DNA from 3 places in the Arthrobacter sp. P4_H3 genome. Region 1 is predicted to be linked to each of the others. Evidence: predicted binding sites of a transcription regulator. Region 1 holds the regulator's gene; each other region holds the start of a gene.
The links. The regulator HrcA, encoded in region 1, represses chaperone genes, less so after heat shock. The targets are predictions, from matches to a motif close to TTNGCACTCGNNNNNNNCGAGTGCNAA.

Region 2: the regulator HrcA is predicted to act here: its motif matches at 8,806-8,832, upstream of groL (chaperonin GroEL).
Region 3: the regulator HrcA is predicted to act here: its motif matches at 6,572-6,598, upstream of groES (co-chaperone GroES).

The regions. Positions count from the first base shown of each region.
Region 1 is NZ_JBFUKK010000001.1:306,477-315,907, reverse strand. It holds gene lepA (translation elongation factor 4) at 1-1,383, shown strand, start outside; gene hemW (radical SAM family heme chaperone HemW) at 1,420-2,649, shown strand; gene AC1DRE_RS01480 (DUF4870 domain-containing protein) at 2,698-3,117, opposite strand; gene AC1DRE_RS01475 (DUF3097 domain-containing protein) at 3,241-4,092, opposite strand; gene hrcA (heat-inducible transcriptional repressor HrcA) at 4,326-5,339, shown strand; gene dnaJ (molecular chaperone DnaJ) at 5,434-6,561, shown strand; gene AC1DRE_RS01460 (16S rRNA (uracil(1498)-N(3))-methyltransferase) at 6,564-7,346, shown strand; gene AC1DRE_RS01455 (GerMN domain-containing protein) at 7,391-8,353, opposite strand; gene AC1DRE_RS01450 (PhoH family protein) at 8,715-9,431, shown strand, end outside.
Region 2 is NZ_JBFUKK010000008.1:369-10,949, forward strand. It holds gene AC1DRE_RS12420 (TspO/MBR family protein) at 1-495, opposite strand, end outside; gene AC1DRE_RS12425 (DNA/RNA non-specific endonuclease) at 632-1,453, shown strand; gene AC1DRE_RS12430 (lipid II:glycine glycyltransferase FemX) at 1,513-2,646, shown strand; gene AC1DRE_RS12435 (threonine/serine exporter family protein) at 2,676-4,172, shown strand; gene AC1DRE_RS12440 (siderophore-interacting protein) at 4,231-5,070, opposite strand; gene AC1DRE_RS12445 (uracil-DNA glycosylase) at 5,086-5,853, opposite strand; gene AC1DRE_RS12450 (DUF3263 domain-containing protein) at 6,031-6,318, shown strand; gene AC1DRE_RS12455 (LytR C-terminal domain-containing protein) at 6,368-7,015, shown strand; gene AC1DRE_RS12460 (cold-shock protein) at 7,185-7,388, shown strand; gene AC1DRE_RS12465 (ABC transporter substrate-binding protein) at 7,388-8,719, shown strand; gene groL (chaperonin GroEL) at 9,015-10,581, shown strand, end outside.
Region 3 is NZ_JBFUKK010000009.1:85,005-95,585, forward strand. It holds gene AC1DRE_RS13585 (hypothetical protein) at 1-279, opposite strand, end outside; gene AC1DRE_RS13590 (helix-turn-helix transcriptional regulator) at 374-2,008, opposite strand; gene AC1DRE_RS13595 (ATP-dependent DNA ligase) at 2,110-3,633, opposite strand; gene AC1DRE_RS13600 (dihydrofolate reductase family protein) at 3,697-4,299, shown strand; gene groL (chaperonin GroEL) at 4,423-6,033, opposite strand; gene groES (co-chaperone GroES) at 6,119-6,412, opposite strand; gene AC1DRE_RS13615 (hypothetical protein) at 6,620-7,006, opposite strand; gene AC1DRE_RS13620 (THUMP-like domain-containing protein) at 7,062-8,306, shown strand; gene AC1DRE_RS13625 (shikimate 5-dehydrogenase) at 8,369-9,199, opposite strand; gene AC1DRE_RS13630 (glycoside hydrolase family 3 N-terminal domain-containing protein) at 9,321-10,581, opposite strand, start outside.

The DNA of each region.
Region 1 (9,431 bases):
GCGGCCGAGCTCGCCAGCCTGATCGGCGGCGACCCGGACGAGGTGCTGCGGGTCTCCGGCAAGACCGGCGCCGGCGTCGAGGTCCTCTTGGACAAGATCGTGCGCGACCTGCCGGCCCCGGTGGGCGATCCCAATGCCCCCGCCCGTGCCATGATCTTCGACTCCGTGTACGACACCTACCGCGGCGTGGTCACCTACGTCCGCGTTGTTGACGGCATGCTGCACCCGCGTGAGCGGATCCAGATGATGTCCACGCGCGCCACGCACGAACTCCTCGAAATCGGCGTGAGCTCCCCGGAACCCACGCCTTCCAAGGGCCTGGGCGTCGGCGAAGTGGGTTACCTGATCACCGGTGTGAAGGACGTCCGCCAGTCCAAGGTGGGCGACACCGTCACCAACCTGGCCAAGCCTGCCGCGCAGTCGCTGCCAGGCTATGCGGATGCCAAGCCGATGGTCTTCTCCGGCCTCTATCCGCTGGACGGCACCGACTATCCGGTGCTCCGCGATGCGTTGGAGAAGCTGATGCTCAACGACGCCGCCCTGATCTACGAGCCGGAAACCTCGGCCGCCCTGGGCTTCGGCTTCCGGGTGGGCTTCCTGGGGCTGCTGCACCTGGAAATCACCCGTGAACGGCTGGAACGCGAGTACAACCTTGACCTGATCTCCACAGCACCGAACGTGGAGTACGAGGTGACGCTGGAGGACAAGAAGGTCGTCCACGTCACCAACCCCAGCGAATACCCCACCGGCAAGGTCGCCGAAGTCCGGGAGCCGATGGTGTCCGCCACCATCCTGGCGCCGAATGACTTTGTCGGCGCCATCATGGAACTGTGCCAGAGCCGCCGTGGCATTATGGGCGGCATGGACTACCTGTCCGAGGACCGGGTGGAAATCCGGTACCGCCTGCCGCTGGCCGAAATCGTCTTCGACTTCTTCGACATCCTCAAGTCCAAGACCCGCGGCTACGGCTCGCTTGACTGGAAAGCGGACGGCGACCAGGTTGCCGACCTCGTGAAGGTTGACATCATGCTCCAGGGCGAACAGGTGGACGCCTTCAGCGCCATCACCCACCGGGACAAGGCCTACGCCTACGGTGTGATGATGACCGGCAAGCTGCGCGAGCTCATCCCTCGCCAGCAGTTCGAGGTTCCCATCCAGGCTGCCATCGGATCCCGGATCATCGCCCGCGAAAGCATCCGCGCCATCCGCAAGGACGTCCTGGCTAAATGCTACGGCGGCGATATTTCGCGTAAGCGCAAACTTCTGGAAAAGCAGAAGGAAGGCAAGAAGCGCATGAAGATGGTGGGCCGCGTTGAGGTTCCCCAGGAAGCCTTCATCGCCGCGCTGACCACCGACGAGTCCAAGGACAAGGCCAAGAAGTAGTGATGACAGTGGCCGGAACCTCCGGAGGCCGCAGCAATGCCTAGCGTCCTACCCCTCGGTGACCCCGCGCCGTCGGACGGCCTGCTTCCCGCGCAGGCCGCCGACGGCGCTGCCGGGCGGGCATTCGGGCTGTACGTCCACATCCCCTTCTGTGCCGTCCGCTGCGGGTACTGCGACTTCAATACCTACACGGCCACGGAACTCGGCGGCGGTGCGTCCCAGGACGCCTATGCCTCCACGGCTATCGCCGAGGTGGAGTTTGCCGCCAAGGCATTGCAGGCCAGCGGGCTGCCTGACCGACGGCTGGGCACGGTCTTCTTCGGCGGCGGCACGCCCACGCTGCTGCCCGCGGAGGACCTGGCCCGCATCCTCACCGCGGCCGTTGCTGTATGGGGGCTGGAGCCCGGCGCCGAAGTCACCACCGAAGCAAACCCGGATTCCGTCACCCCGGAGTCCCTCCAGCTGCTGGCTGACGCAGGCTTCACGCGTGTGTCCTTCGGGATGCAGTCCGCCGTCCCGCATGTGCTGAAGGTGCTCGACCGCACCCACACGCCCAGCCGCGTGCCGCAGGTGGTGCAGTGGGCACGGGATGCCGGCCTCGCGGTCAGCCTGGACCTCATCTACGGTACCCCGGGCGAGTCCCTGGAGGACTGGCGGTACTCACTCGAAACCGCCCTGTCGTACGGGCCGGACCACATCAGTGCCTACGCGCTGATTGTGGAAGACGGCACCAAGCTGGCCGCCCAGATCCGCCGCGGCGAAGTTCCCGGAATCGACGACGACGACCATGCCGACAAGTACGAACTCGCGGACGACCTCATCAGCGCCGCCGGCCTCGGCTGGTATGAGGTAAGTAACTGGTCCCGCACGCCGGAACAGGCATGCCGGCATAACCTGGCGTACTGGCGCGGGGACGACTGGTGGGGGATCGGCCCCGGCGCGCATTCGCACGTCGGCGGCGTCCGCTGGTGGAACGTCAAACACCCCACCGCCTACGCGGGCAGGCTCGCCAGCGGCGCGTCGCCGGCAGCGGGCCGCGAAACGCTCGACGCCGAAACCCGGAACGTTGAGCGGGTCATGCTCGAAGCCAGGCTGAGCAGCGGACTCGAGGTTGCCGGGCTGGGAACGTCGGGACGGCACGCGGTCGCGGGGCTGATCGCCGATGGCCTGGTGGACCCCGCCCTGGCGTTCAGGGGCCGGCTCGTCCTCACGCTCAAAGGCAGGCTCCTCGCCGACGCCGTGGTCAGAAGGATCCTTCCGGACTGATTCGGCTTCGCCGTCCGGGCAGTGCCCGGACGGCCCGGCCTCAGCCGGTTACTTGATCCAGCGCAGGTTGAATTCGTACCGGTGCGGCTGGCCCCGGTTCACGTGGATGCCGGCCGCGACCGAGAAGCAGGTCACGGCGATCCAGATCAGTGTGGCCAGCACCGCGAAGATGTTTCCCACGACCGGAAGCATCACGAGGATGTTGCAGATGACCGCCGCGACGGTGGGAGGCAGGGTGAAATTCAGTGCTTCCTTGGACTCCTGCGCCGTGAACGGCCCGCGCTCCTTGAAGATCAAGTAGATCAGCAGCGACGGGACACATCCAAGGATGCCGCCGAAGTGGGCGAGCGTCGCCCACTGCCGGTCTTCGTTGGCCGTCAGCGGCAGTGCGTTGGCGGGGACACCATGATACTGGGGCTGGCCATGGCCGGCCTGGTTGTCCCTTTGTTCACGTGCGTCTTCTGCCACGGTGTCGTCCTTCGGATTGCAGTGGTGCGGTGGTTCCCGGAAAAGCGGACGCTGCCACAACAGCAACAACCGCCGTATCAAGAATACGGGGTCAGTGGTGCATTCGGAGAGTCCACCGGCCCCTTACGGCACGGTGAGGAAGTCGATGACCTCTTCCACCCGGCCCAGCAGGGACGGTTCGAGGTCTGCGTAGCTGCGGACGGCCCCCAGCAGCTTCTGCCAGCCCAGGCCGATGTCTTCCTTTGTCTCGTGGGGCCAGCCGAAGGCCGTCAGGATTCCGGTCTTCCAGTCGACGCCGCGCGGTATAACCGGCCACGCGTCAATGCCGAGCACTGCGGGGCGGATCGCCTGCCACACATCCACGTAGGGGTGGCCGACGATCAGCACGTTGCCCGCGGCGCCGGGGGACGCCATGACGGCGTCGGCGATCCGCGACTCCTTTGAGTTGGCCACGAGGTGGTCAACCAGCACCCCCAGCCGCCGGCCGGGGCCCGGCTGGAACGCGGCAACCGCCGCCGTGAGGTCGTCGATGCCGTGCAAAGGCTCGACGACGATGCCCTCCACACGGAGGTCGTCACCCCAGACCTTTTCCACGAGTTCGGCATCGTGCTTGCCTTCCACCCAGATGCGGCTTGCCTTGGCCACCTGCGCGCGCTGGCCGGCCACCCGCACCGACCCGGAGGCCGTCCGGTTGGATCCGGCGGGGGCTGCCTGCGCGCGGGGAGCAGGCGGCATCAGCCGGATAGGCAGGCCCTCCAGGAGGAACCCGTAGCCGAGGCGGAAGGTGCGCGACTTGCCGCGCCGGTCCTCCAGTGCCACAACATGCATGCCGCCCGACTTCTCCACCCTGGTGACAGCGCCCACCCAGCCGGACTGCACGTCTTCAAGCACCATGCCGCGTTCAACCGGAACTTCGGGAAGCTCGGATTTCCGGGGAGCCGTGATGTCCTGCGGGCCCCAGTTCTGGTACGACATCCGATACACACTGCCTTGCACTAGGAGGAGGGAACCAGGGCGGCCGTGGGTTCATTTATCCGCACGTCCGGTTCCGCGCCGGAGTTTCGCCCGGAGCGGTACCAATGCTAACAACGCGGCGACTCATATTAGACTGGTTAGCACTTAGACATGACGAGTGCTAACTGGTGACGGGATATGCGCCTGGCGCAATGCCGGGCCCATGGCACGCGAAAGCCGATCGGAGGTGGAGAATGAGCGAACCACGCAAGCTTGAAGTACTGCGCGCCATCGTGGAGGACTACGTCCATTCCCGCGAACCTGTTGGCTCCAAGGCGCTGGTGGAAAGGCACCATCTGGGTGTCTCCAGTGCCACCATCCGCAACGACATGGCAGCGCTGGAGGACGAGGGCCTGATCACGGCGCCGCATACCAGTGCCGGCCGCATCCCCACGGACAAGGGCTACCGGCTCTTCGTTGACCAGATCTCCGCGGTCAAGCCGCTGTCGCAGGCCGAACGCCGGGCCATCCAGACGCTGCTGGAAGGGTCGGACGACCTGGACGATGTCCTGGAACGCACCGTGCGGCTGCTGTCGCAGCTGACCAACCAGGTGGCGGTGGTGCAGTATCCACACCTTAGCCGTGCCATGGTGCGGCACATCGAGTTCGTGCTGCTGGCACCGCGGCAGGTCCTGATCGTGCTGATTGCGGACACCGGAAAAGTCGAACAGCGCGTCATTGACGTCGGGCAGGACCTCGGCGATGACGAGCTCGGGGGTCTTCGCACACGGTTCCTGAAGAGCCTTTCCGGCACACCGCTGAGCCTTCTCCCGCAGGCGCTGCCCGCCGTCGTCGCCGCGTGTGAACCGTCACGCCGGCATGCCGCCCAGGCGCTGGCGCGAGGCCTGGACGCCCTGGCCAGCAGCACCCGCGAGGAGCGGATGGTCATGGCCGGAACCGCCAACCTCGCACGATCCAATGTTGACTTCCCGCTGAGCATCGGCCCGGTCCTCGAGGCACTCGAAGAACAGGTGGTCATGCTCCGCCTGCTCAGCGAAATGGCGGAGGACCCCCGTGGCGTCACCGTCAGCATCGGCCGCGAGAATCCGTACGACGGACTCGCCGAAGCCTCGGTGGTGGCTACTGGCTACGGCCCCGGCTCCAGTGCCAAGGTTGGCGTCCTTGGCCCCACCCGGATGGACTATCCCACCACCATGGCCGCGGTCCGGGCCGTGGCACGCTACCTTTCCAGGATCCTCGGACCTTGACCGGTCCTTCATCAGCCAACCAGGCCTCCGTGTCCCGGCTTGCGGGGTGCGGCAGCAGCATCACAGGCAGTACAACCAGGAAGAGATACGAACTTTGAGCAGCCACTACGACGTTCTTGGAGTCTCACCCGAAGCGACGGGCGAAGAGATCAAGAAAGCCTACCGAAAGCTTGCGCGAACCCTGCACCCGGACGTTAACCCCGGCGAGGATGCCTCGGACCGCTTCAAGGCTGTCACGCACGCCTATGAAGTGCTGTCCGACCCGCAGAAACGCCGTGTCTACGACACCACCGGCAACGAGAACGGCACGGACAACGGCTTCGGCGGTGCCGGCTACTCGGGCCAGGGCTTCGCCTTCCAGGACATCTTCGACACGTTCTTCGGAGCGGGCGGCTCAGCCGGGCCCGCTTCGCGCGTCCGCCGCGGCCAGGACGCCCTCATCAGCGTCCGCATCGACCTTCGCGACGCCGTCTTCGGCGTCAACAAGAAGCTTGAGGTGGACACAGCCGTAACGTGCCCCACCTGCGAGGGTTCCTGCTGCCAGCCCGGAAGCCACCCCGAGCGCTGCGACATCTGCGGCGGCAGCGGCCAGGTACAGCGGGCCGTCCGCTCCATCCTGGGCCAGGTCATGACAGCCGCCCCCTGCGGTTCCTGCGAAGGCTTCGGAACCGTCATCAAGGATCCCTGCAACGAGTGCAACGGCCAGGGCCGCATCCGGAGCCGCCGTTCCTTGACGGTCAAGGTCCCTGCCGGCGTAGCCACCGGAACCCGCATCCAGCTGGGCGGCCAGGGCGAAGCCGGGCCTGCCGGCGGCCCCTCCGGCGACCTGTACGTGGAGATCCGGGTCAACAACGACGCCACCTACGTGCGTGACGGCGACGACCTTCACGCCACCCTGCACATCCCGATGACCGCCGCAGCCCTGGGCACCGAACTCAGCCTGGACACGTTCGACGGGCAGCAGGAAATCGACGTCAAGGCGGGCACCCAGTCCGGTGAGGTCATCACCCTGCGCGGGCTCGGCGTCACCCATCTCCGGGGCTACGGCCGCGGCGACCTGAAGGTCCATCTGCAGGTCGAGACCCCGGCCAAGCTTGATGCCGCACAGGAAGACCTCCTCCGGCAGCTGGCCAAACTCCGGGGCGAGCAGTACACCGAGGGGAAACTCACCGCCAGCGGCGGTGTGTTCGCCAAGCTGCGGGACCGGTTCGGTAACCTGTAGCGGTGAGCAACCCGGTCTTTTTCGCAACCCCAGGAGCACTGGACCAGCAGGTTCCCGGGTCGCAGTACGTCCTGCAGGGAGCCGAAGCCCGGCATGCCGTCACCGTCAAGCGGATTTCCGTAGGGGAATCCGTTGACATAGCCGACGGAGCCGGCAAGAGGCTGACCGGGACCGTCGCCGCCGTGGGCCAGGGCGAGCTGACCGTGGAGTGCGCGGCGCTCGAAACCGAAGAGCGCCCGGACCTGCGCCTTGTCCTGGTTCAGGCGCTGGCCAAGGGCGACCGCGACGAACTTGCCGCGGAGACTGCCACCGAACTGGGAATCGATGCGGTCATCCCGTGGCAATCGGAACGCTCCATCGTCCGGTGGAAAGGTGAGCGGGCCGCCAAAGCGCATGCCAAGTGGCAGTCCGTGGTGACCGCAGCGGCCAAACAGGCGCGCCGGGCCTGGATTCCCGAGGTTCGTGCCGCCGTCGACGGTGCAGGTTTGCAGGCCGCCGTCGCTGCGGCGGACCTGGCCATCATCCTCCATGAGGATGCAGTCCGGCCGTTGCGCGCCGTTCTGGAGTCCTGGCGCGACGGTGACAGCGACGGCGGGACCGGTGGTCCGGGGCCGCGTGAAATCCTGCTCATTGTCGGGCCGGAAGGCGGAATCAGTCCGCGGGAGGTCACCAAGCTGTGCAGTGCCGGTGCGGTGACGGCGCTTCTGGGCCACCACGTACTCAGGTCTTCCACGGCGGGACCGGCCGCCACGGTTCTCGCCAGCGATATCCTGGGACGCTGGTAGCAGCGTCCGCTGATTCAGGGGTGTTGCGGTGAAAGGCTCAGCTGCTACTCAACCGTGAAGCCGCGCGTGTCCACGTTCATTTCGCGGTCGGGCGTCCCGGGATCGATCTGGGAAACGCGGACTTCGTAGTTTCCCGGAGCGAGGTTGACGTTCAGGGAGAAGAGCCCGGACTGCGTCGCCTCGGCCGACGCCGTGACGTCACCGCTCAGATAGGCCGCCTTGTCGGTGCTGCCTTCGACCTTCAGGATCTTCCACCGGAGCTTGGCCCCGGGGAGCGTGCTGCGTCCGCTGATTTTGACGCTGCCGTCAGCAACGCGCACACCTTCCTGTGGATCAATGATCCAGACCGGCGCCACCATGCCCGCGCCGCGTGGAGTAGGCGTACCCAGCCGGACGTGGTTGAACGCGAGGTAATCAGTGTGCCCGTCGACGAGGATCACCACCTGGATTTGCTGGCCGGAGTCCACCAGCCCCGAGCTCGCACCGGCAGCCGTCGCTGTGTACACCAGTTGCTGGATGGCCCGCTTTGCCATGTCTTCGTCGAGATTGCTGTTGAAGGCATCCGGCGAGACATCCACCGTGATCACGTTTTTGCCGGAGATGGAGGTGGCAAGCTTCTTCGGGTTCTGCCACGGGGTGAAGAAATCCGGATCCAGCGGCTTCTGGGACATCATCGAACGCAGCGCCCGCGTGACAGGGTTTTCCTGCTCGGGGACGTCCCGGAATTCACGGTAGAGGAAGACGTTTTCGTTGCTGCGGCCGATCCAGTACACAGGAGCCTTGTTCGAAGCCTGCGTGGTCTCCAGCGGGGCACTCGTGCTGGGAACGCCGGCGGTGGCGGACCCGGTCATGGCCTGGGGCGTGCTGGCCGCCGTTGTTTCGGGCGGTTGAGGAGTGGCCACACAGCCGGAGAGCACCAGGGCGGCGGGCAGCACAAAAAGGAGCGCTGCGGAACGTGCCCGACTGCCTCCCGCTGTGTTCCGGCGTCGTGGATTCCAGATCTCCATGGTGCTTCCGGGTTCCTCCGCCCTGTCCGTGTGAACGTGCCTGTGTCGCACTCTGCAATGGATTCCAGCATTACATGGAGTCTTCGGCCCCCAGCGGCGTTTACGGACGGTCGGCCGAACTGCAACGGGAACGATATGAGGCCGATACGAAGTTGATACCTAATTACGGGAACCTGCAACGAAACGGTTGCGGCCCGGACACTGGACGGCAATGGTCCGAGGTTCCCGCGCGGCGTACTGGCGTAAGATGGAAGGACTCGGCCCGGCACGGAGCCCGACGCTGACGCAGCGAAGGCGAACTGATCAGGCAGAGCGACAAATTTCCTAACTGGAGGGGACCAGAGGCCCGCAGGCCGGCACCATGACTGAAGCAACAAACGGAAGGCCCCGGTTCAGCTCCGGTGAGCGCACCACAGGTGAATTTCCCCATAGTCTTCCCGGTGTCCGGACGGAGGTGGTCATCTTTGACAACTCCGAACAGATGGTTCAGTCCCTGGGCAGCCACGACGAGGCCCTCCGTTTCATTGAGGAACAGTTCCCGGCAGTCGATTTCCATGTCCGCGGCAACGAACTGGCCATCAGCGGCCCGGCTGCGGACGTTCCCCGGATCATGCGCCTCCTCCACGAAGTGCGGGGGCTCGTTGACCGGGGAACGGTCATCACGCCGGCAGTCCTCCAACAGCTCGCGGTCCTGCTCCGGAGCCAGTCGCTCCAAAACCCGGTTGAGGTGCTGACCTACAACATCCTGTCCAGCCGCGGCAAGACCATCAGGCCGAAGACGCTGAACCAGAAGAACTACGTGGACGCGATCGACGCCAACACAGTGATCTTTGGAATCGGCCCCGCCGGCACCGGCAAGACCTTCCTTGCCATGGCAAAGGCTGTCCAGGCCTTGCAACAGAAGGAAGTCAGCCGTATTATCCTCACCCGGCCCGCCGTCGAGGCCGGCGAACGGCTGGGCTTCCTGCCGGGGACCCTCAGCGACAAGATCGACCCCTACCTGCGGCCGCTTTACGACGCCCTCCACGACATGATGGATCCCGAGTCCATTCCCCGGCTGATGGCGGCGGGAACCATC
Region 2 (10,581 bases), on a different contig from region 1:
GAGGCCGGCGGCACGGCTGATGGGGCCGAAGAACAGGACGGTTACGGTCACGGCGATTATCAGGGCGATGATGACGGCGAAGCCCAGCCAGAGCGCCGGCGTGCCCATCACCGGATAGAGGCCAAAGAACACCGGCGTCCACACCAGGTTCAGCAGCAGCTGGATCCCGTAGGCAACCAACGCAGGTCTGGTGCGTTCAGCACGGCGGCGCCAGACGAGCCATGCAGCCACTGCCATGGCGACATAGAGCAGCGTCCAGACCGGGCCGAACACCCAGTTGGGCGGTGACCACGGGGCCTTGTCCGCGGCGACGTACCAGCCGTTAACATTGTTCAGCGTGGCGATGGCACCCAGCCAGGAGACCAGTGCGGAAGCAGCCAGGAACACCGCCAGTCCGAGCACCTGAACGCCGGAGCTGTGGCTTTCGAAGCCGGCCCCGGACCCGCGGACGGACGCGCCGGGACCGGCCATGGACTGTTCGTGGTGAGCCTGCATCCTTCAACCCTTGCCAGTCCGGAGTGCCGCGTCAAGCGCCGGACCGGCACCGGGCACGCGGGCACTGGGTTTCCCGCTCCACCCGCTCTGTTCACCGACTCTGTTCACAGTCAGGGGTCAGTGCCACTATGGAGCTATGACTGGGGGATATGACCGGGACTTCTTACGGGCACGCCTTGAGCTGCCCAGCCCGCCGGCAGCAACGGTTCTGCTTGACTACATCCACTTTTCGGTCCGGCTGCGTGCCGCTCGCAAACTGGCCGCCGTCGTCGGGGTGAACATCAACGGACGCGAGCTGGTGCCGCTGGCCCGCGAAGGAACCTGGCATTTTGATTCCCGGGTTCCGAAGGAGCAGCAGGCAGGGCCGGAGGTGTACAAGAACAACGCTTTCGACCGCGGGCATCTCGTGCGGCGGCTGGATCCCGTCTGGGGCGACACGGCCACGGCCAAGGCAGCCAACCAGGACACCTTCGCCTTCACCAACGCCGCACCCCAGGTTGACGACTTCAACCAGGGCAAGGAACTGTGGGTCGGGCTGGAGGACCATGTGCTCAACCATGCCGACCTCAACGACGCCAAGCTCAGCGTCTTCACCGGTCCCGTCCTGGAGGAGGACGACTTGCCCTACCGGGGCGTCCAGATTCCCAGGAAGTTCTGGAAAGTCGCTGCCTGGACCATGGACGGAAAACTTGCTGCCGCGGGATTCCTCCTGGACCAGTCGCCGCTGCTGGGGAAAGTGGAGCTCAAGAAGGCTGTCCGGGAACGGCTCCTGGCGGACGAACCACCGCCGCTTGGTCCGTTCCGCACCTTTCAGGTCCCGGTGCGGCAGATCGCCGAGCTGACCGGGCTGAGCCTTTCCCGGCTGGAGAACGCGGACCGGCTCGTCAAGAGCCAGCGATCCCGGGGCAAGGAGCCCATGGCGTTACGGCTCGAGTCCATGGAGCAGATCCGGCTCTGAGTCCGCGGCCGTGGGGGAGGGTGCCGGTCAGTGTCTTCCGAGGCAGGGCCGATAGACTTATGGATTGCATGCCCGGCATGCAGCCGAAGCCCTGCCTGCAAAGATTGGACACCGCGCACTTGCGAGAATTCACCGCCCGCTTTGCCTCCGCCGAGGAGGTCGCCAACTGGGACACCCACGTCACTGCGAACCCGAACGGCGGAAACCTGCTGCAGTCCGAGGCTTTTGCCGAGGTCAAGCAGCACTTCGGCTGGAAGCCCCTCCACCTGGTCTACGAAACGGCCGACTACACGAGCTACAACCTGGTGCTGGAGAAGTCCTTCCCGGTCCTCGGCAAGCTTTGGTACCTCATCAAGGGGCCGGACGTGGCAACCGTGGAGGACATCCCGGGAATCGCCGCCGCAAACGCCGAGTTCGTTAAGCGGGCAAGGCTCGGCGTCTTCGCCATCAAGATCGAGCCTGACATCATCCTCTCCGAGGATGCCAAACGGGTGATCGAGGGCGCGGGCCTGGTCAAGACCCACAACCTGCAGCCCAACGACTCCACCGCGCTGCTCGATATCGCGCCGGAGGAGAACCAGCTGCTGCGAAACCTGCATTCCAGGGGGCGCAACGCCGTCCGCCGGGCCATCCGGGAGGGTGTGGAAGTCCGCAACGCGGAGGCCACCGAGGAGAACTTCCGGGCCATGTACGCCCTCATGACCACCACGGTGGAAGCGAAGTCGCAGGTCAGGGTCCGGGAATACGGGTACTACCAGAAGTTCTGGACCAACTTCATTGAGCGCGGCCAGGGCCGGCTGCTGTTCGTCTACGAGAACGGGGTTCCCTCAGTGGGCGCCTTCGTGATCAACTACGGCCGGAAGGGGACGTACAAGGACGGCGGTTCGCTGCAGAAGCGCAGCCAGTACGGCGACTCCCATCTGGTCCAATGGACGGCGATCAACCAGGTCAAGGAACTCGGCTGCACGGAATACGACTTTTGCGGAACGCCGCCAAGCGACAAACTCAAGGACACCTCCAACCCGTTCCACGGGCTGGGGCTGTTCAAGACGAGTTTCAGCAAGACGGTCACCGACTTCGTGGGATGCTACGACCAGGTGATCAGTCCGCTGAAATACAAGGCCTGGCTGGCCGCCGGCGAACGCGTCGCGCGCCAGCTGTACACCCGTCGAACAGGCCAGCAGTTCTACTAAACCCGTGTGATGCCCTTGAGGAGGCCGCAATGACCAAAGCACCGGACGGTCGCCGCAGGCCGCCCACGGGGGAGCTGCCCCCGACCGAACCACTCACCGCGTCCCAGGTACAACAGAACGCCGCGGCCAAGCGCATGCTGCGCAGGCTGGTACAGGGTGAGAACCCGCCCACGGCCCCCATGAGCATCGTGGACAGGCTTGCGGGCAGCCCGTACGCCAACCCCATGATCCAGGTGGGGGGAGTGGACACGTCCGCGCGCAAGACCATCGACTTCGCGCTCCACCTGGCCGAGTCCATGTTCCGGTACGGTGCTGGTGCCCTGGAAGTGGAGACCAGCATCATCGCTATCACAGCCGCCCTGGGCCTGAAGCACATCGAAGTGGACATCACCAACCAGTCGGTGGCCATCAACTACGCCCCCAAGGACCAGACACCCATCACCCTGCTGCGGGTGGTACGGTCCTGGACCAACAACTACGCGGGCCTGGCCCAGGTGCACCAGTTGGTCACGGAGATTGTGGCCGGCGGTGTCGGCCGCGACGAGGCAGTGCGCCGGCTGGACGAAATCGTCCGGAGCTCCAAGCCATTCCCACGCTGGATGGTTACGGTCGCGTTTGCAGTGTTCGCCGCCGTCTTCGTCGGTGTGCTCGGTGGCGGGCTCGGAGCCTCCGCGGTTGCCTTCGTGTCCAACCTGCTGGTCAGCCTCTTGGCCCGGCGACTGAGCCGCTGGCGCACACCGGACTTCTTTATTACCGCCTCGTGCGCGTTCCTGGTCACCTTCATCGCCCTGCTCTTGTCGCGGTTCGGCAGCCCGGTGGGGATACAGATCGCCCCCGAGATCGTGGTGGTCGGCGGCATCCTGCTGCTGCTTCCGACCGGAAGGCTCGTCTCGTCGGTACAGGACGCCATCAACGGATTCCCGGTCACTGCGGCCGGACGTTTCCTGTCAACCATCCTGACCTTCGGCGCCCTCGTGACCGGCATCGCCGTCGGCTTCGTGGTGGTCGCAAAGACCGGCATGGAGCCAATCGACGTCACCAAAACCTTCCCTCCGGCGTACCCGTGGTGGGCAATTGGGGCCTTCGTTGCCATCGCCGTCGTCGCCATCGGGATCACCGAACAGACAACCTGGAAGCTTCTCCTCCCCACGGCGGCCGTGGGTGTCATCGGCTATCTGGTCCTCATCGGTGGTGAGGCACTGGGAATCGGGCCGCGCTTTTCGCCGGCCCTGGCCGCCGTCGTCATCGGCTTGCTCGGCCGGGTGGTGGCACTCCGGATGGGCGCCCCGCAGTTGGTGGTTGCCGTCCCCGCCGCACTGATCCTGTTGCCGGGACTCACCATATTCCGGTCCATGTATGTATTGACGATCGAAGAGTCGGATATCCTGCTGGGCGCCGGGGGCATGCTGAACGCGGGGGCGATCGTTCTCGGCGTCGCCGCCGGGATCGTTCTGGGCGATACCCTGGCCCGTCCGCTGACCCGCAGCCTGGCCAGCAACGAACGCCGCCGCGCCCGCCGCCGCTAGCCGGGCACAGCCTCCGCCTCCGGATCAGTTCCCGCCCGCGGTCCGCTGGATCGGTCCGCTAGATCTGGCCGATGGGGAGCTTCTTTTCAGCCTGGAAGTCGTCCTCCACCCGTCCGCAGGCCCAGTACCCGGAAAGCGATACCTGCCCGCGTTCCAGGCCCCGCTCACGGAAGAGGACCTCCCGGAGGGACTTCATGTAGCCGCGCTCGCCGTGGGCGAATACCTGCACCCGGCCGCCAGGCCACTCGGCATCCCGTACGGCGTTGACCAGAAGTTCGCTGCTTCCGGCAGGGACGCCGTTACGCGGCAGCCACCGGATCTGCAGCCCGGCCGGTGCCGCTACCGGCTGGATCTCGGCGTCGCTGTCCACCTCCAGGAACGCCTGGCCACGGGCCTCCGGCGGCAACGACTCGATGGCGGCGGTAATCGCAGGGAGGGCGGCCTCGTCACCGGCGAAGAGGTGCCAGTCGGCAGCAGGGTCGGGGTTGTAGCCACCGCCCGGCCCGGTGAACACCAGGCTGTCGCCGGGCTGGGCTTTGGCCGCCCAGGGCCCCGCCAGCCCCTCGTCGCCGTGGATCACAAAGTCGATGGCCAGCTCACGGTTTTCTTCATCAACCCAGCGCACCGTGTACGTCCGGGTGTGCGGCCACTGTTCACGCGGCATGGACTCCCGGACCGCCCAGAGGTCCAGGGGGAGCGGGTATTCGACGTCGGGCTGGGGGAAGGCGATCTTCACGTAACGGTCGACGTAATCGTTGTTCACGTAGCTGGAGAAGCCCTCGCCGCCGGCCACGATCCGCACCATGTGGGGCGAGAGTTCCTCGCGCCTGAGGACCGTGAGATTCGTCTGGGGACGCGATTTTCGGCTGGCTGAAGTGGTTGCGGGCAGTGAAGTCATGTAAGTAAGCCTAGGCTAAGTAACTGGGGGAAGCTCCCAGTCCACCGGCTCCGAACCCAACGACCGGAGCGTTTCGTTGGCTTGGCTGAACGGCCGGGAACCGAAGAATCCCCGCGAGGCTGACAACGGGCTGGGATGGGCGCTGGCCAGCACGGGTGCGTTCCCCAGCAGGGGCCGGACGGTCTCGGCATCCTTGCCCCACAGGACGGCCACTAAGGGCACAGGGCTGCCGTCGGCGGAGCGCCGTCCGGCAACGGCGGCAATGGCCGCCGTCGTGATGGCCTCCCACCCTTTGCCGCGGTGGGACCCCGCCGCACCCGCACGGACCGTAAGGACCCGGTTCAGCAGGAGGACCCCCTGCTCCGCCCAGCGCGACAGGTCACCGTGTATCCGGGCCGGCAGGCCCAGGTCGGCTTCAAGTTCCTTGTAGATATTCGCCAGGCTGCGAGGAATGGGCCGGGTGTGCCCGTCCACTGCGAAGGACAGCCCGATGGGGTGGCCAGGGGTCGGGTACGGATCCTGGCCCACGATGAGCACCCTGACCTCAGCCAGCGGTCGCCGAAAGGCACGCAGGACGTTCGACGGCGCCGGAAGCACCGGGTGCCCGGCCGCCACTTCAGCTGCCAGGAACCTCAGGACGCTGCGCAGTTCCGCTTCGACGGGGGCAAGCGCCGCGGCCCAGTCGGGAGCCACCAGTTCCGCCAACGGCATCCGCGCCATCTCGGCGAAGTCAGCACCCTCGACGGCAGGCTCCAGCTCGAACAAGGCTTCAGAATCAAACACGAGTCCATTCTCGCAGTGCTCGGCCTCCCCTTCGCCACGTCACACAGCGTAAATGACAGGCGTGTTATTCGCCCGTACCATGGAAAGAGACTTTAACCGGATCAAGTGAAGGAGTTTGCCGTGGCCGAACCAGCGCGCGATGATCTGTCACTTGCGGACACCGGCAGCCAAACCGCGGTGACCCTGGACCTCCTGCCCGCCCCGCAGCCGGGCTCACGGCTGAGTGAGCGGGACCAGCAAATGCTGGGGCTCGAGCGGCAGTGGTGGAAGTATGCCGGGGCAAAGGAGCAAGCCATCCGGGAGCTGTTCGACCTCTCCGCCACCCACTATTACCAGATCCTCAACACGCTGATTGATACCGAGGACGCCCTCGCCCACGACCCCATGCTCGTGAAGAGATTGCGTAGACTACGTACGTCACGCCAACGGGCACGCACGGCGCGCCGTTTGGGCTCAGACGCGTAAGAGTCAGGGCTGAGAAATCAGCAAGTACCAGCAAGGACATCGTTTTACCATGACCAAATACGCTCGGGATGAATTCGACAAGGTCCCGGAGACCTCCTCACGACAGGGTGTCCACCGGGTCGCTTCCGATGCTCCCCGGCGCCGGCTGGGACCCATTCTGGCTGTCGGCGTCGTGGCTCTCGCTATCGGTCTGGTTGCCTTCCTGTTCCTGCCCAAACTGGGATTCGTCCCCACCGGGACCCCGCTCATGGCGGCAGGGTCCGCCCAGGAAAGCCCCTCCGCTTCCTCCTCCGCTGAAGCGTCGCAGACAGCATCCCAGGGCGCCGAGCCCAGCGCGGATCCAACTACGACTCCCTCCGCCAGTGAAGCGCTCCCCACCACCGGCGCTCAGTCCACCGCTCCCGAGGACGATGCACCGGTTGTTGACAAGTCCCAGCCCGTGGCGGTCTACAACGGGACCGCGACTGCGGGGCTTGCGGGCCGCGTGAGCAGCACTGTTTCGGCGGATGGCTGGACACTGGGACCGGTGGGCAACTGGGGCGGAATGCCGCAACAGTCCTCCGTGATCTACTACAACGGAGCTGAGCAAAAAGCCAACGCAGAGGCCTTGGGGGAACTCCTCAACATCACCTCGCTCGTTGACTCCGCCGAATTCCAGCAGCCTGTTGTGGTGGTCCTCGGGCCCGGCTTCCAGTAGCGGAATTCGGTTACGCCTGAATAACTATTGGGGGCTCGCAGGCCGCGGCCCTGCGCCCGGCAACGGCAATAGCTAGAGTGATTCCGGATGCCGCGCCGCAACGCGCGGACCGTCCCGACGGTGCACAGTGACGTGGACCGAACAGAAGCAACCGGAAAGTGTGGGCAACATGGCATTGGGAACCGTCAAATGGTTCAACGCCGAAAAAGGCTATGGCTTCATCACCGTTGACGGCTCCGGCGACGACGTCTTCGTCCACTGGTCGGCCATCGAGGGCGAGGGCTACCGGGCCCTGGACGAAGGGCAGCGGGTGCAGTTCGAAGTAGGCGAAGGCGAAAAGGGTCCCCAGGCAGAGAACGTCCGGCCGGTCTGATGCTTGCTTCCGCGGCGGTGCATGGCGCAACGATCCCCGTCCGCTCCGGTAGTGCGAGGCTGCGGTTCGCCGCTGTGGTGCTTGCCGCGGGCGCGGCGCTGGTGCTGGCTGGCTGCTCTGGCCAGACCGGAAACGCCCGTGTCGCCACGGTCGATGCCGGCGGTGACGGGACCCTGCGCATCGGCCTGATCCTGGACAGCACTGGAAAGCAGTCATTCCTGAACTCCGCGCAGCTCGCGGCGGCCAAGCTCGCCGTCGAGGAGATCAACGCCGCAGGGGGCCACAAGGGGCGGCCGGTGGAGCTGCTCCCGGAGAAAATCAGCGAGGATACAACGGCCCAGGCCAAGGAACTCGTGGCGGCGAAGGCCGATGTGGTCATTGGTCCCACCGACTCAAGCCGCGCGCCTGGCGCGATTGATGTCCTGGCCCGCGCCAAAGTGGCTGTCATTTCCCCGGCGAATGCCGCGCACGGACTCTCCCGGTACAGGAGCGGGGGGTATTACTTCCGCACGGCAGCAGCCGACGTCGCCCAGGCTCCCGTCCTGGTCAAACTGGCCAAGGACGGCGGGGCCAGGACCATAGCGGTCCTCCACGAGGAAGGCAGCTACGGCAAGGATGTCGCCGTGGCCGTTGCAGCGGCCGCCAAGGCGGCCGGCCTTGGCACCGTCGCCGATGCCGAATTCACGCCTGGCCAGGCACAACAGGCGGCCGCGGCCGCCAAGGCCGCCGGCCCGGACGCCGTCGTCCTGGTGGCGCGCACCGGAGCCCAGGGCGCCATTGCAGAACTCAACAACAAAGGTCTGGCCGGCAGCAAGCTCATCCTCAGCGACGGCGCCATCAACCAGTACGGCTCCGCCCTCGGGTCAAAGGCCCTCGACGGCGCCCGCGGGATCCTTCCGGGCGTCTTCCCGACTGCGCATTTCCAGGGCGAGCTCGTGGCGGTTGATCCCGGGCTCAAGGACATGACGTTCGCCGCGGAAACCTACGACGCGGTGAACCTGGCGGCCATCGCCGCGGCCGCGGCCCAGGACGACGCCGGATCCTCCATTGCTGCGCGGCTGATCGCCGTCTCCGGCGGGAGTGCGAAGTCCGGCGGAACAGTGCCGGCCGCAGCCTCGGGGGAGGACACGGCCGCGGTGTGCAAAAACTACAAGGAATGCGCCGACGCCATCAAGGCCGGAAAGCCTGCGGATTACGACGGCGAGTCCGGCCGGATCGGCTTCGACGCCAACGGGGACGTAACCTCGGCCAACTACATGGTGTTCACTTATTCCGCGGACAACAAGGCCAGGATGACCGGCAGCGAAACTGCCGCCCGCGCCGTCGGCTGATCGCTCCTAGCGTAGCGCGGGCCGCAGGCGCGCCATTTCCCGCAGTCTCTGCTTGCACTCTCCCCGGGGGAGTGCTAATTATTGACTTAGCACTCCCACGGACTGACTGCTAAATCGACGCCCGGTTCCGGCCGGTTGTGGACTAAGCGGGAAGGACAAGGAGCGAAAGAAATACCTTGCTGGGGTGAGATCCCATCCGCGCGGCATACAGAGGCCGACGGTGAAGGGTCGTCCGTCGCGGGCACCGCAGCGAAGGTTCATTCTTAACGACTGTCCCGAAAGGACTACTGCCGTTATGGCCAAGATCATTGCATTTGATGAAGAGGCACGCCGCGGTCTTGAGCGGGGCCTGAACATCCTCGCCGACGCCGTCAAGGTCACCCTCGGCCCGCGTGGACGCAACGTCGTCCTCGAAAAGAAGTGGGGCGCCCCCACGATCACCAACGATGGTGTTTCCATCGCCAAGGAGATCGAGCTGGACGATCCCTACGAGAAGATCGGCGCCGAGCTGGTCAAGGAAGTTGCCAAGAAGACGGACGACGTCGCTGGCGACGGCACCACCACGGCAACCGTGCTGGCACAGGCCCTGGTCAAGGAAGGCCTGCGCAACGTCGCAGCCGGCGCTGACCCGCTGTCCCTGAAGCGCGGCATCGAGAAGGCTGTTGAAGCCGTCACCATCGAGCTGCTCGCTTCCGCCAAGGAAATCGAAACCAAGGAAGAGATCGCCGCTACGGCATCGATCTCCGCCGGTGACGACGAAATCGGCGCGCTGATCGCTGAAGCGCTGGACAAGGTTGGCAAGGAAGGTGTTATCACCGTCGAGGAGTCCAACACCTTCGGCCTCGAGCTTGAGCTCACCGAAGGCATGCGCTTCGACAAGGGCTACATCTCCGCTTACTTCGTCACCGACGCTGAGCGCCAGGAAACGGTCCTCGAGGATCCGTACATCCTGATCGTCAACTCCAAGATCTCCAACGTCAAGGAACTGGTTGCTGTCCTCGAGAAGGTCATGCAGTCCAGCAAGCCGCTGCTGATCATTGCCGAAGACATCGAGGGCGAGGCCCTGGCCACCCTGATCGTCAACAAGATCCGTGGCACCTTCAAGTCCGTCGCCGTCAAGGCTCCGGGCTTCGGCGACCGCCGCAAGGCGCAGCTCGCGGACATCGCCATCCTCACCGGTGGCCAGGTCATCTCCGAGGAAGTCGGCCTCAAGCTTGAGACCGCCGGCCTTGAACTCCTGGGCAAGGCACGCAAGGTTGTTGTCACCAAGGACGAGACCACCATCGTCGAGGGTGCAGGCGACGCAGACCAGATCGCCGGCCGCGTTTCCCAGATCCGCGCCGAGATCGAGAACTCCGATTCCGACTACGACCGCGAGAAGCTGCAGGAACGGCTGGCCAAGCTGGCCGGCGGCGTTGCAGTCATCAAGGCCGGTGCCGCTACCGAAGTTGAGCTCAAGGAACGCAAGCACCGCATTGAGGACGCTGTCCGCAACGCCAAGGCTGCTGTTGAAGAAGGCATCGTTGCCGGTGGCGGCGTAGCCCTCATCCAGGCTGGCGCCAAGGCATTCGCCAACCTGCAGCTCGAAGGCGACGAAGCAACGGGCGCGAACATCGTCCGCGTTGCCATCGACGCACCGCTGAAGCAGATCGCATTCAACGCCGGCCTTGAGCCGGGCGTTGTTGTGGACAAGGTCCGCGGCCTGCCTGCAGGTCACGGCCTGAACGCCGCAACCGGGCAGTACGTTGACCTGCTGGCTGCCGGCATCAACGACCCCGTGAAGGTAACGCGCTCTGCTCTGCAGAACGCCGCTTCCATCGCGGGCCTGTTCCTCACCACCGAGGCCGTAGTGGCCGACAAGC
Region 3 (10,581 bases), on a different contig from region 1:
GCTGCCCGTCGCGTCGTGTCCGGCTTCCCGGAAGCGCAACCACCAGGCCAGCATCAGCGCGGACGCGAGGACGTAGGCGAGGTGGAGGGCCCAGATGGGGCCGGCCGGGAGGTGGAAGACGTACAGGGAGTGCACAATGTTGGCCACGTTGCTCAGGACCAGGTTGCCCAGGCTGTAGGAGGCGAGGTCCCGGGTCCGCGCCGCTTTGATCAGCATCGGCAGCATTCCCGCGGCGAACAGCACCGTCGAAAGAGTGCCGGCAAGGACTGGGAGGTTCATGTTTTGAGGCTACGGGCGGGGGCCCATGGCCCGCGTCGGCCAAATTATGCAATTCTGCAGCGCACGCCGATGGGTGATTTTGTGCAGTTCGCCGTCATCCGGCGAGCCCGTGCTCGAAGGCGTACCTGGTGGCCGCCGCGCGTGAGGACAGCCCCAGCTTCAGGAAGATGTTGCTGATGTGCCGGGCAACGGTTTTTTCACTGAGGTACAGCTCTGCGGCGATGGCACGATTTCCCTGGCCCGAGGCCACGAGCCGCAGCACTTCGGTTTCCCGCGGGGACAGCGGTCCCTTGGTGCGGCTGTTTCCTTCGCGCGTCACGGCGGCCGCCCAGGCGGCAGCAGGCGCTGCGCCCAGTTCCAGTAGTTCCGCCTGCGCCGCTTCAAAGTCCATCAGGGCCGACGTTTCATCGCCGAGGGCGCGGCACGCGGAGCCGATCAGCACGCGGCAGCGGGCGGCCTCATAGGGAACGCCGAGTTCACGCCACAACCGCCAGGCCTCCCGCAAGGGTTGCGTTGCTTCCGCGGCATCGCCTGTTGCGAGACGGAGAGCGCCCACCGCCTGGCCGGCAAAGGCACGGACCATGGAGGTAGGGCATTCGCGGGCCAGGGCCTCCAGCTCCTGAACGCCTCGCCGCGCGGCTTCCGGATCGGCGGCAGCCAGTTCGATCTCCACCAGTGCCGGCAGCATGTTCCGGCGGGTAGCGAGGTCGGCCGCGTCAGCCGCCCGCCGGATCATCGCCTGGGCCTGCTGCGCATTTCCCCGGGCCAGCCAAAGGAGTGCCAGGCCCGGCTGCGGCTCGTAGCCGGTCCGGGCGGCCTGCCGGTAGGACGCTTCGGCGTCGTCCAGTTTTCCACTCAGCCGTTCCACCTCGCCCTGCTGGTAGTAGGCGCCGTAAAGCGCTTGCGGGTCTCCCTTGACGCAGAGTCCCTGCGCTGCCCCGGCTGCCATCAGCGCCTCGTCCCACGCCCCATGGAGCATAAAGAGTTCGGCGCGGTGTGCCTGGCACTGGCCGCTGAAGGGCACCACGTCAGGGCGGGCACGGCACCAGCGGTCCAGGGCCGCCGTCCATTCCAGCGCCCTCTCCAGGTCGAAAGCCAGGTGGCAGTTGCCGATGACTGCGCAATAGATAATCCCTGACGGAATCGCCGAGAGCTCACCGGCCGTCACGGCCACCATCACCTCGTCGAACATCTTGAGACCTTTGCCAGGATCGCCAAGCATCAGGGTGGCCTGGGCCGTGCCGAGGAGGCCGAGGGCAGACAGGTCCTTGTCGTGGAAACGCTGTCCGAATTCAGCCACGCGGGAGAAGGCATGCAGGGCGCCTGCTGGATCACCGCCGTAAAGTTTGCCCAGGCCCTCCGGGAGGAGCAGGAGGCCCTGCACGGCGCCAGGCTCGGCCATTTCCTCCACCAGGCGCCGGCCGCGGGCAAACCACCCTCCGGCCCGGGCCTGTTCCCCGAAGAACATCAGTTGCATGCCCATCCAGCCCGCGCAGCGCGCGGCGCTTTCGACATCGCCCACCACCAGGTACTCCTCGTGGGCGCGAGTCAGGGTGTCCAGCCCCGTGGTGCCGGCACCGGTCAGGATCTCGGCGGTAGCCATCCGTTCAAGGTCGGCAGCCGGCAGCCCGCCGCGCTCATCTGCGTCGCGGAGGCGCTCATGGGCTTCGGTCCAGCGATGCTCCTGAAATGCTGACCTGCCCCGGTCGATGTCCGTCTCAGCTGACATGCTGGCCTCCTGATACCACCCGCCCAGCCGGTTAAGCGCCACGGTACGCCCGCCGGAGAACCGGCACAAGCGGACCGCCGTTGCCTTGCAGCGCTCATCCGCTACGAACGCAGCAGCGCGCGCAGTGTCTGGATGGTGTCTGCCTCTGCCGCCGTCTTGTCGTCGCGGTAGCGCTTGACGCGTGCGAACCGAAGGGCAATGCCGCCCGGATAGCGCGGGGAGTTCTGCACGCCGTCAATCGCTATTTCGACGACGGTGACGGGTTCCAGCCAGACGGTCCCCGCAGTGCGCCGCACCTCAAGTTCCTGGAACCTCCCGGTCTGCCACCGCAGCAGCGCGTCGGTGAGGCCCTTGAAGGTCTTGCCCACCATCACATAGCCGCCGGGTTCGCCGAACTCACCGGCCGGGTCGAGGGCTCCGAGGTGCAGGTTCGACAGCAGCCCCGTGCGCCGTCCTGACCCCCACTCGCAGGCAAGCACCACCAGGTCATAGGTAAGCACGGGTTTCACCTTGACCCAGTTGGAACCGCGCCGGCCGGCCGCGTAGGCCGATCCGACCGATTTGACCACCACTCCCTCGTGCCCCGCGTCGAGCGCCTCCCGCGACACTCTTTCAGCCACGTCCGGATCCACCGTGATCTCCCCCGGGATCCGGTGCCCCGGGGCGATACGCTCCAGCACGCCGATGCGCGTGGACAGCGGCTCGTCGAGGAGGTCCCGGCCATCAACGTGCAGTACGTCGAAGAACCATGGATGCAGCACGGTGGTGCGTGCCGCGTCCGCCCCGAACCGGGACATGGTTTCCTGGAAGGGCCGCGGGCCGCCGTCCTCATCGAGGGCGAGGGTCTCGCCGTCGAGGATCACATCATGCACCGGAAGGCTGCGCACTACTTCCACCACCTCGGGCAGCCGGTGGGTCACCTCGGCAAGTGTGCGGGTAAAGATGCGTACTTCGTCGCCGGCGCGGTGCACCTGGATGCGCGCGCCGTCGAGCTTGTATTCCACGGACGCCTTCCCCGTGATCTCCAGCGCCGCGCCGGTACTTGCCGCGGTTGACGCGAGCATGGGCTGCACGGGACGGCCGACGACGAGGCCCACGGCGTCAAGCTCTGCGGCCGTGCCGGTGATGGCCAGGAGGGCGGTTCCGCCGAGGTCGCCGGAGAGCATCGCAGCGCGGCGTACGGCGTCCACGGGCCGATCGGCGGCGCGGGCAACGGCATCCGTCAGCACCCCCTCAAGCGCACCGGTGCGCAGCTCACCGAGCAGCACGCCGGCTATGAATGCCTGCTCACGCTCGGTGGCTGCCGCCGTGAGCTTCCGGAGGGTCGCGGCGCGTTCCGCTGCCGATCCGGCGCCTCCCGTGACGAGCAGCCTATCCAGCGCAGCATCGAGGTCGGCGACAGTCAGGCCCGGCTCGGCGGCCCGCTCCCCCATGGCCGCCGTCATGCCGCGCCAGCCGATCCCTACCCTGCCCTGGCGCGGTTTGGCGATGAGCAGGCCGACGGCCGTCGCGATCTCCCCGGGGTCAAGCCGGCGCAGCAGGTCGGCCAGTGCTTCGACCTTCGCGAGCCGGGAGCGGGTTGACGCGATGGCATCCGCGGTTCTCACGAGCTCGTCGAGCAGCATGGCACCAGTCTGCCACGCCAACTGACACTGGACAGGGTCGGAACGCAGTTCCAGACTGGACGCATGGGAATCATCGTCGCGAACCTGTTCATCACCCTCGACGGCGTCTACCAGGCGCCCGGTGGCCGCGAAGAGGACCCTGAGGGCGGCTTCGCATTCGGAGGCTGGCAGGCACCCGTGTCCGATGACGAGGCCGGCGCTGCCATCGGCGAAGAGATCTCCCGCATCGACGCCCTGCTGCTCGGCAGGAAGACCTACGACATCTTCGCTTCCTACTGGCCCCACCAGTCCGACGAGATCGGCGGCACGCTCAACCGGGTGCCGAAGTTTGTGGTCTCCAGCAGCCTGACTGATCCCGGCTGGGCCGGCACTACGGTGCTGCCGGATGCCGCCTCCGCCGGACGGCTTCGCGAGGAGTACGGCCAGGTGCACATGTTCGGCAGCGGCGTCCTCATTCGCTCACTGCTGGCTGCGGATGTGATCGACCGCCTCCACTTCTGGCTCTATCCGGTCACCCTGGGCCAGGGCAAGCGCCTGTTCGACGCCGGCACGATCCCCGCTTCCTTCCGCCTCACCGAGCCGGCGCGCACCTTCCCGAAGGGAGCGGTTTCGCTGGTTTACGAGCGTGCGGGCGACGTGGAAACGCAGGAAATGGGGGCCACGTAATGGGCAAGGTCGTTCGCCACGCACGTTCGCTACGCGGTCAATAGGGAGCGACGTCCCGCACACCCGGAACGCAAAGAACCGGCCCAGCAACGCTGGACCGGTTCTTGTGCAGTTGACTACTAGCTAGTGCTGGTGGCCTGCGTGCTCGTCCTCGTCGGCCGGCTTTTCGACAACGAGGGTCTCGGTGGTGAGAACCAGCGCTGCGATGGAGGCGGCGTTGCGGAGGGCTGCCCGCGTCACCTTGACGGGGTCGATGACTCCGGCAGCGATGAGGTCTTCGTATTCGCCGGTCTTGGCGTTGAAGCCGTGGTGGATGGCGGATTCCGCGACCTTGGCAGCGACGACATAGCCGTCAAAGCCGGCGTTCTGGGCGATCCAGCGCACAGGCTGGACCAGGGCGCGGCGCACGATGCCCACAGCTGCCGCTGCGTCACCTTCGAGCGCCGTGACGGCAGGGTCCTCGTCCAGTGCCTTCAGGGCGTGGATGAGGGCGGAACCGCCACCGGCAACGATGCCTTCTTCGAGGGCAGCGCGGGTGGAGGACACGGCGTCCTCGATGCGGTGCTTCTTTTCCTTCAGCTCAACCTCGGTGGCTGCGCCGACCTTGATCACACCGATGCCGCCGGCCAGCTTGGCCAGGCGTTCCTGCAGCTTTTCCTTGTCCCAGTCGGAGTCGGTGCGGGTCAGCTCGGCGCGCAGCTGGGCAACCCGTGCCGCAACGTCCTCTGCCGATCCGGCACCATCAACGATGGTGGTGTTGTCCTTGGTGACCGTGATGCGGCGGGCCGTACCCAGCACCTCAAGGCCAACGGAGTCCAGGCTGAGGCCCAGTTCCGGGGAGACAACCTGTGCACCGGTAAGGGTGGCGATGTCCTGCAGCATTGCCTTGCGGCGGTCACCGAAGCCCGGAGCCTTGACGGCAACGACGTTCAGGGTGCCGCGGATGCGGTTGACGATCAGCGTGGACAGTGCCTCGCCGTCGACGTCTTCGGCAATGATGAACAGCGGCTTGGAGCTCTGCAGCGCCTTCTCCAGCAGCGGCAGGAAGTCCTGCACCGAGGAGATCTTGCCCTGGTTGATCAGGATGAGGGCGTCTTCAAGGACAGCTTCCTGGCGTTCCGCGTCGGTGACGAAGTACGGGGACAGGTAGCCCTTGTCGAACTGCATGCCCTCGGTGAGGACCAGTTCGGTCTGCGTGGTGGAGGATTCCTCGATGGTGATCACACCATCCTTGCCGACCTTGCCGAAAGCCTCGGCCAGGAGCTCGCCGATCTCGTCGCTCTGTGCCGAAATGGCGGCGACGTTGGCAACCTGGGTGCCTTCGACCGGGCGGGCGTTCTCGAGCAGGCGGGCAGCAACGGCTTCCACTGAAACCTCGATGCCGCGCTTGATCTGGCCCGGAGCGGCGCCGGCCGCAACGTTGCGCAGGCCTTCCTTGACCAGTGCCTGTGCCAGAACGGTGGCCGTGGTGGTGCCGTCACCGGCAACATCGTTGGTCTTGGTGGCTACTTCCTTGGCCAGCTGCGCGCCAAGGTTTTCGAACGGGTCATCCAGTTCGACTTCACGGGCGATGGTCACGCCGTCGTTCGTGATGGTGGGAGCGCCCCACTTCTTGTCCAGCACGACGTTGCGGCCGCGCGGGCCGAGCGTCACCTTGACCGTGTTGGCGAGCTTGTCGATGCCGGCTTCAAGCGACCGGCGGGCAGCGTCGTTAAACGCAAGCTGCTTTGCCATGGTTTTGTCCTTTCAAGACAGAAACCCCGCGCCGCTGATCTGTCAGACATGCGTCAGACGGATCGGCGGCGCGGGGGTCCAAGAGTTACTTTACGACGATCGCCAGAACGTCGCGGGCGGACAGCACGAGGTACTCGGTGCCGCCGGTCTTGACTTCGGTTCCGCCGTACTTGGAGTAGATAACAACGTCGCCGACGGCTACGTCGACCGGAACACGGTTGCCGTCCTCGAAGCGGCCGGGGCCTACTGCGACAACTTCGCCTTCCTGCGGCTTCTCCTGCGCGGAGTCCGGGATAACCAGGCCGGAAGCCGTGGTCTGCTCGGCTTCGAGCGGGCGGACAACAATACGATCCTCAAGAGGCTTAATAGAGACCGACACTCGGACCTCTCCTTCTACGTCAGTAAATTCATGGACTGGAAAACTGTTGCGCCTCGGCGTGCAAACCGTCGTCGCGGTGCCGGCAGCAGCGTGGCTGGCAGTTCTCCATGTGTTAGCACCCTCCTAGGGAGAGTGCTAATGATGACTCTATGTAAGTGGTTAGCACTCGGTCAAGGCGAGTGCCAGAATTTGGTCCCCGGTGAACGCTTAGCGCCCTGCCAGGTCCTCAAAGTCGACGTCGTCGCCGTCGTCCGTGTCGTCGTCTCCCGTAACGTTGCGGTTCCTGTAAAGCACGACGGCGGCGGCGAGCGCCGTGACCACCGAGGCAATCAGGAACACCAGTCCGCCCGCGCGAACGGCGGTGTACGACTCGCGGATTTGCCGGGCCTCGTCGGTGGCGTCCTGGATGTTCTTGCCGCCCACCGAGTACACGGTCGCGTTGAAGGAATCCAGGACGAAGATGATTACCAGGAGCGCCAGGCAGACTACGGCGATAGCGGAACCGGCGATCAGCGCCGGCCTGGCGTACTTCGCAAGGCCCGTTTGTTGGTGGTGGTCATTACTCTCCGGCTGCGGCCCTGCGCTGTCTTCCATGCTCTCAACACTATCGGCACCGTCGGTGTCTGCCTCCTCGATTAGGCTTGATGACATGGCTGACGCACCGCAGGACCTGATCGCTCCGCTCCTGACCAGCGAAGGCTGGGAGCTGCTGGCTTCACTGGGGCCGTACCGGGAGGACGATGCGTTCCGGCTCAATGAATCACTCCGGAAGGCCGGCCACTCCCCCGCCCTGGTGTCGGCGGTCCTCACCCAGTCCCGGCTGCGGACCAAGGCTGAAGCCAAGTTCGGCGAATTTGCCCGCCAGATGATTTTCACGCAGGCAGGGCTGGAGCAGGCCACGCGACTCAACGTCGCGGCCAGGCACGCGGAACGGTTCGCGACCGCCGGAATTGAACATGTGGCCGACCTCGGCTGCGGGCTCGGTGCCGATTCCATGGCACTGGCCTCGATGGACATCAGGGTCACCGCCGTGGAAATGGACGAGACCACTGCCGCCTGCGCCACCATGAACCTGATTCCCTTCCCGCAGGCCAGCGTGGTTCACTCCGATGCCACCTCCGTTCCCCTCGACGGCGTGGACGGCGTGTGGCTGGATCCGGCCCGCCGCACCACCTCCAGTTCCGGGACGCGGCGCATCTGGGATCCGGAGGAATTCTCCCCGCCGCTGTCCTTCGTGGAATCCCTCGCAGAGTCCGGACGGGCAGTGGGCGTGAAGATGGGACCGGGCATTCCGCACGACTCCGTCCCCGCAGGCTGCGAGGCGCAATGGGTTTCCGTGGGCGGCGACGTCACCGAGGTGACGCTGTGGTTCAACGCGGTCAGCCGGCCGGGCATCCGGCGTGCGGCCCTTCTCCTCGGCCCGCAGGGCGCCGCGGAAATCACCAGTGCAGAAGAGTTCGACGCCGGCCCCGTTGCCCCCGTGGGCCCGGTGGAGGGCTACCTCTACGAACCTGACGGCGCCGTCATCCGGGCCGGCCTCGTGGCGGACGTCGCGGCACGGCTCGGCGGCCACCTCGTGGACGAACACATCGCCTACATCTGCGCACCCGAGCTCCTGGATACGCCGTTCGCCAGGGCCTACAAGATCCTGGAGGTCATGCCCTTCAACGTCAAGGCCCTCAAGGCCTGGGTGAAGCAGCACAACATCGGCGTGCTGGACATCAAGAAGCGGGGTACGTCGGTCACCCCGGAAGAACTCCGCAAGCAGCTCCTCCCCGGAGGAAAGAACGCCGGCAAGTCCTCCAAAGGCAAAAAGACAGCCACCCTGGTCCTCACCAGGATCGGCGAGGACCGGGTGGCCATCTCGGTGGAGCCGGTACAGCCCGGCACCTAGCCCGCTGCCTGTAGCCGGGACGTCTCCGTTACTGGGCCTTCTCCTTTACCGCGCCCGCTCCGTTACTGGGCCCGCATGAAGTCTTCCGCCGCGCGGACCTGCTCATCGGTGGGCCGGACACCGGTGTACAGCACAAACTGCTCCAGGGCCTGGATGGTGGCCACTTCCGCACCGGTGATGACCGTCTTGCCGGCAGCACGGCCCGCTTTGATGAGGGGCGTCTCGGCGGGCAGCGCGACGACGTCGAACACCACTTTCGCGGCGTCCACTGCCTCCGGCGGGAAGGACAGCGAGTCAGCATCCGGCCCTCCCGCCATACCGACGGGCGTGACGTTGATGATCATGTCCGCCGTGCCGCCCGCATCCGCTGCGGGAAGCTCGGGGCTCCACTTGAACCCGTAGAGATCCGCGAGCGGCTTACCGGATGATTCGTTGCGGGCGATGATGGTGACGTCCCGGAATCCTGCGTCGCGGAGGGCGGCGGCGGTGGCTTTGGCCATGCCGCCGGAACCCTTGAGCAGCACCGAGTAGTGGGCGGGCACGGCGTTGCGCTGCAGCAGCTGCTCGATCGCCGTGTAGTCGGTGTTGTACGCCGTGAGCCGGCCGCCGTCGTTCACGATCGTGTTCACCGAGTCGATCGCTTTGGCCGAGGGGTCCATGACGTCAACCAGCGCGATGACGTCTTCCTTGTACGGCATGGACACGGCGCAGCCCCGGATGCCCAGGCCCCTGACGCCGGCGATGGCCTGCGCCAGGTCCGTGGGCGCGAAGGCCTTGTAGATCCAGTTCAGGCCCAGCTGCTCATACAGATGGTTGTGGAAACGGGTTCCGTTGTTGCTCGGCCGGGCCGAGAGGGAGATGCACAGGGTCATGTCTTTATTCAGAATTGGCACGTGGTCCATTAAACGCCCGGCAGCCGCAGATCCCCCTTAAGGACAGGGCAGGTCGCGAACTAAGACGGGCGGGCCTGCACTATTACGCAGCCGGGACTGCTGCGCAGCCGGGCAGCGGCGCTCAGCAACCGCTGCCGGGGGCGAAGGGCCCGACGGCGACAGGCAGCTTTCCGGGGGCGGTCGCCTTTCCCGCCAGGACGGCTACCAGGGCGTTGAAGGCTTCCTGGCTTCGTCCGTACAGCGCCACCTTCGCGGGCGCTGTCGAGCCCGCCAAGGACCACGGCGCATCGAGGGCCACCACAACATCGCCTTTGGCCGGCGGTTCTTCGTAGCCGATGAGGGTCACAAGCGGGCCTGCGCCGACGGTGATACCAGCCGCACGCGCGGCCTGGACAAAACGCGCCCGGTCCTGTTCACTGCCTCCGGACAGCCGGACGCTGCCGGGCACCATCGCACCCTGGCACGGTCCGGCAAGGACGGTGACTGCCGCCGCGGAAACCCGCTGGGAGAGGGCGGAGCCGCTGCCCGGCGCAGCGCCCTGCGGCGCAGCGGTCCGGGCGCGCCACATCATCATCGTCACCACGCGCTGGGCCGCCTCCTCCAGGCGCTGCAGAGGCAGCGTGCCGGATTTGACGGCACTGACCACTGCCGCGTGCGCCGCTGCCACGTCCCCGGGCATCAGCAGCAGGTCCGCACCCGCGGCCAGCGCCCGCGGTGCGGCTGATTCATCGGGGAACTGCTTTTGCACCGCGCCCATGTTGAGCGCATCCGTCACGGCAACACCTTTGAAGCCCATGCCGCGCAGGGCCGCGTAGCTCGGTTTGGACAGCGACGCCGGAATTCCCGGTTCCAATGCCGGGACGGAAATGTGGCCCGTCATGATCATCGGCAGGCCGGCATCGATGGCGGCCTGGAACGGTTTCCAGTCCTTCGCCCGGAGTTGCTCCACCGTGGCCTTCTGCACAGGCAGGTTCTCATGCGAATCCACGGCCACGGAGCCGTGCCCGGGGAAGTGTTTGGCCGAGGGCAGGACCCCGGCCGACAGCATCCCCTGGGCAAAGCCGACGCCCAGGCTGGCCGCCGCGTCGGCGTTCCCGGACATTGACCTGGCGCCGATGGTGGGATCCTGCGGCCCGGCGGTGACATCAGTGGCAGGCGCGAAGTCCGCGTTGAAACCCAGCCCGGCCAGCTCGGAAGCCAACGCCGTGCCGGCATCGGTTGCCAGCGCGAGGTTGCCGGCGGCGCCGTAGCTCATGGGAGCCGGCCATTCCGTCAGGGGAGCACGGAGCCTGGCCACCACGCCGCCTTCCTGGTCCACGCCCAGGATGGCCGGCCAGGTGCGTCCGTCCGCCTTGGCCGCTGTCTGCAGGCGGGCCAGTCCG